DNA from 2 places in the Kaistia sp. MMO-174 genome. Region 2 is predicted to be linked to the other one. Evidence: predicted binding sites of a transcription regulator. Region 2 holds the regulator's gene; the other holds the start of a gene.
What was found. The regulator PhoB, encoded in region 2, activates phosphate uptake and scavenging genes when phosphate is short. The targets are predictions, from matches to a motif close to TGTCATNNANCTGTCAT.
Positions count from the first base shown of each region.

Region 1 (2,198 bases), on a different contig from region 2:
GCCGTCGGCGAGTTGCTCCTCGCTGCCGTCGGCGAGCTTCAGCACGATCGGAACCGGCACATGCGCCGAATAGGCGGTGACGATGCGCTCGATTGTCTCCGTCTCGGCATAGCTGGCATTGTCGGGGTTCAGGTGCAGCACGATCCGCGTGCCGCGCGCAGGCGCTTCGGCCAGGTCGACGGGCTCTATCTCGTAGGCACCCTTGCCGTCGGAATGCCAGCGCCAGGCCTCGTCGGAACCGGCCTTGCGCGAGAGGACGGTGACGCTGTCGGCGACCATGAAGGCGGAGTAGAAGCCGACGCCGAACTGGCCGATCAGCGCCGAACCCTTCGCGCCCTCGCCGGCCTGCTCGAGGAAGGCGCGGGTGCCGGACTGGGCGATGGTGCCGAGATTGTCGATTAGCTCCTGCCGGTCCATGCCGATGCCGTTGTCGGAGATGGCGAGGCTGGGCGCTTTCTTGTCGGCCTCGATGACGATCCGGAAGGCGTCGCCGCCCTCGGCGATGGCCGGATCCGACAGCGAGAGCGTGCGCAGCTTCTCGCAGGCGTCGGCGGCGTTGGAGATCAGTTCGCGCAGGAAGACGTCGCGATTCGAATAGACCGAATGCACCATCATGTGCAGCAGGCGGGAGACCTCGGCTTCGAAAGTGCGGGTTTCGGCGGCTGGCTTCTGTTCAGACACGCTTCTCTCTCCGGTATTTTCGTCCCGTCGCCACGGGCCATCGGCAGGCGGGGAACGCGATCGGCATCAGGCCGGCGCAGGCGCGGCGGCGCTGATATCGCCGGTTGGCAGCGGAGATTCAAGGCCGGAGGGCCGCGCCCGTCCCGCAGGCAAAGAAAAAGGCCGGCGGGGGCCGACCTCAGGGGACTTTTTGGGAGGGGGAATGCAATTCGACGTCTGCTTCGAAGGTGGTCCGGCTCGACTGAGGACCCCGGGGGGCTGGGGGGCTGAGAAATTCCGAAGCCTTGGCCAAGCCGGACCGTTCGAAGCGATGATGAGATATTGCCGGGCCAATGCGGCCGGTGCCGGGCCGAAAAAGGGCGGAATAAAGGAATTTTTAGGCTTAACTTCAAAGCGGCGTGATGATTGCGGCGAAATCGCGTTTGCCGGCTCCGGAATGCCGGCGGACCGCCGTTCCGGGCCGAATCGTTCGCGAGCCTTGCCAGTCGTGTCGATCGGAGCGATCATGACGCTTCGATGACGGAGCGGCTCGTAACAGGAGGCGCCATTGAGCGAAGGTGACGAGAAGGCGTCGGCCGGCGGCAGCGCGACGCTGGTCACGCTGAAACCGCCGGAAGCGACGAAGGTCGCGCCCCTGATTGCTTTCAACCGACTGGAGCTGAACGAGATCCTGCGCGTCTATGGGCGCATGGTCGCCGCCGGCGAATGGCGCGATTATGCGATCGACCATCTGCGCGACAAGGCGGTGTTCTCGATCTTCCGCCGTTCATCCGAAATGCCGCTCTACAAGGTGGTGAAGGACCCGGAGCTGCGGAACCGCCAGGGCGCCTATGCGGTGATCGCGGCGGGCGGCTACATCATGAAGCGCGGCCACGACCTGCGGCAGGTGCTGGCGGTGCTGGATACGAAGCTGAAGCTCGTCCAGGGCTGAGCCGTCCTAGATCGGCTTGGCGGGTCTATTGGTGCTGATTGGAGATCTCGTCGGCCTCGCATCGCGCATAGTCATATGCCTCTCGCGCGAACCGGCTGGCTTGCTGCGACAACGCATTGGCCTCGCTGACAAACGAGTTCAGCTTTTCGATATATTCCTCGACCTCGCGCTTGTAGCTATCGATTTCCCAGCTATCGCACTCATGCTTCCCTGACCATTTATAGCTGGAGAGGCAGTAGGGCACATCGGGACGGTCGAACCTGCCGGGTGCACTCGGAGCGGAAAAACGGCCGTATGGCTCGGAGCAGAACGCATGGGCGTTGCCCGCTCCCGCCAGCATAATCCCCAACGCAGCGGCGAAGCGCTTCACGGCACCTTCCCTCTCATCTGATATCCCTTCGCTATATCTGAAGGTCGGGGGCACTAGAAGGGATGCCCGGCGGCGCGTCGCTGCCGGCGCCGAGGGCGCGCTGCATCAGCACGCTGTCGATCCAGCGGCCATGCTTCCAGCCGACATTCTCGAAGATGCCGACGAGGCGGAAGCCGAGCGCCCGGTGCAGGCGGATCGACGCCTGGTGGCCGGAAT
Region 1 is NZ_JBBCUO010000004.1:528,662-530,859, reverse strand. Features, by position in the region: gene htpG (molecular chaperone HtpG) at 1-681, opposite strand, end outside; gene WFK98_RS17460 (DUF2794 domain-containing protein) at 1,229-1,612, shown strand; gene WFK98_RS17455 (hypothetical protein) at 1,638-1,982, opposite strand; gene WFK98_RS17450 (GNAT family N-acetyltransferase) at 2,014-2,198, opposite strand, start outside.
Region 1: the regulator PhoB is predicted to act here: its motif matches at 1,187-1,203, upstream of WFK98_RS17460 (DUF2794 domain-containing protein).

Region 2 (2,198 bases):
TCGCGCTCGACGGCCAGTTCCAGTCGAAGCGCTTCAACACCGGTGTCGAGCACATGGCGCAGCTGTCGCTCGCCCAGCTCAAGGACGTGCTCGACTCCTACGCCACGCGTGACGTCGAGCAGGCCTACCAGGTCTGGAAGCGCGACGAAGAGATCGACGCGATGTACACGTCGCTCTTCCGCGAACTGCTGACCTACATGATGGAAGATCCGCGCAACATCACCTTCTGCACGCATCTCCTGTTCTGCGCCAAGAACATCGAGCGCATCGGCGACCACGCCACCAACATCGCCGAAACGGTGCACTATGTCGTCACCGGCCAGGTTCTGGCCGAGGATCGTCCGAAGCAGGACGATTCCAGCACGACCGCCGTTGCCTATGAGCAGAACTGACCAAACGCCTGAATGCTAGGATCTTCGTGAATGACGCCGCGCGTTATGATCGTCGAGGATGAGGAGGCGCTGAGCCTCCTCCTCCGCTACAACCTCGAAGCCGAGGGTTATGCCGTCGAAGTGGTGCCGCGTGGCGACGATGCCGAGATGCGCCTGCTCGAGACCGTGCCCGACCTGCTGCTGCTCGACTGGATGCTGCCCGGGATCTCGGGCATCGAACTCTGCCGCCGCCTCCGTGCCCGCGATGCCACCCGCACGTTGCCGGTGATCATGCTCACCGCCCGCGGCGAGGAGCAGGAGCGCATCCGCGGCCTCGCCACCGGCGCCGACGACTATGTCGTCAAGCCGTTCTCCGTGCCGGAGCTTATGGCGCGCGTCCGCGCCATCCTTCGCCGTTCGCGCCCGGAGGTGATCGCCTCGCTGCTGCGCGCCGGCGACATCGAGCTCGACCGCGAGACTCATCGCGTCCGCCGTTCGGGTCGCGAGCTGCATCTCGGCCCGACCGAGTTCCGCCTGCTCGAATATCTGATGAAGAGCCCCGGCCGCGTATTTTCCCGCGAGCAGCTGCTCGACGGCGTTTGGGGCCGTGACGTCTATGTCGACGAGCGCACCGTCGACGTCCATATCGGCCGCCTGCGCAAGGCGGTGAACCGCGGCCGCGTCAAGGATCCGATCCGCACCGTGCGGGGCTCCGGCTATTCCTTCGACGACCAGTTCGCCGCCGCCTGAATCCCTTTCATCGCCGCCTTTCCCCCGGGAGGCGGCCTGAAAACAAGCAAAGCCGCGTTCGGGTATCTCCCGGCGCGGCTTTTTGCTGCCCGGATGGGAGGGCTACAAAAAGAAACGGCCGTGCGCCTCGGGGGGAGGGCGGCACGGCCGGAATGGCATTTCGGGACGAAGGCGCGGACGCCGTCGTCGTCAGGCTGGCGCGATCAGGCGCCGACGGCCTTCTTCTGGCGGCGGTCATGCACCGGCTGGTAGGCTACCCGCGAATGATATTCGCAATAGGGAATGCCCGAATTCGAGCGCTGGCCGCAGAAGTGGAAATCCTCGGTGCTCGGGTCGCCGATCGGCCACTTGCAGGTCTGCTCGGTGAGCGTGAGGATCGTGGCGTGCAGGCTGATCGGAACGACGACGTCGTCCGAGCTGACAGGCCGGGGCACGCGCCGCGGCTCGGGCGCCATCTGGCCGAGAGGCTTCAGGGCCGTGTTGCCGGCCACCATCGGCCTGACGGGATTGGGACGCCCTGTCGTTGCAGAGCGGCTACTGGTCGTCGACGCGGGCTTGCGCGGGCGGGCGACCGGCGCTGCGGCCGGCTTGGCACGACCCGAGAGGCTCAGCCGATGTACCTTGCCGATGACTGCGTTACGCGTTACGCCGCCGAGTTCCGAAGCGATCTGGCTTGCGCTCAGGCCGTCGGTCCAGAGCTTCTTCAGCAACTCAACCCGTTCGTCCGTCCAAGTCATTAGCGTGTCCTTGTCGGTCGGAGCGATACCCGGAATCCTGTCACGGTCGTTCAGCCGGGATGCCGGACGACTGCGGACGCCATACAAGGGTCAGGGGGAGGTACCTGCTCGATATTTCGTGTCTTAACGAAAAGTAAAATACTATATGGCGTGACTCGGTGACAAGAGTCCGGGGGATTCGTCAAAGAGGATCCGGCCGTTTTCCCCAACTTGCAGCGCATTCCCGATCCGTGAGTCCGGTCAAACGCTTAGCCGTCGTGACGTGGCTGCGGGCGGTGATTTGATTGACACAAATCGTCACGACCGTGATATAAGGGCAACGCAAAAAGGTGCTGCTCGG
Region 2 is NZ_JBBCUO010000007.1:90,518-92,715, reverse strand. Features, by position in the region: gene phoU (phosphate signaling complex protein PhoU) at 1-392, shown strand, start outside; gene phoB (phosphate regulon transcriptional regulator PhoB) at 423-1,121, shown strand; gene WFK98_RS23965 (GcrA family cell cycle regulator) at 1,325-1,858, opposite strand.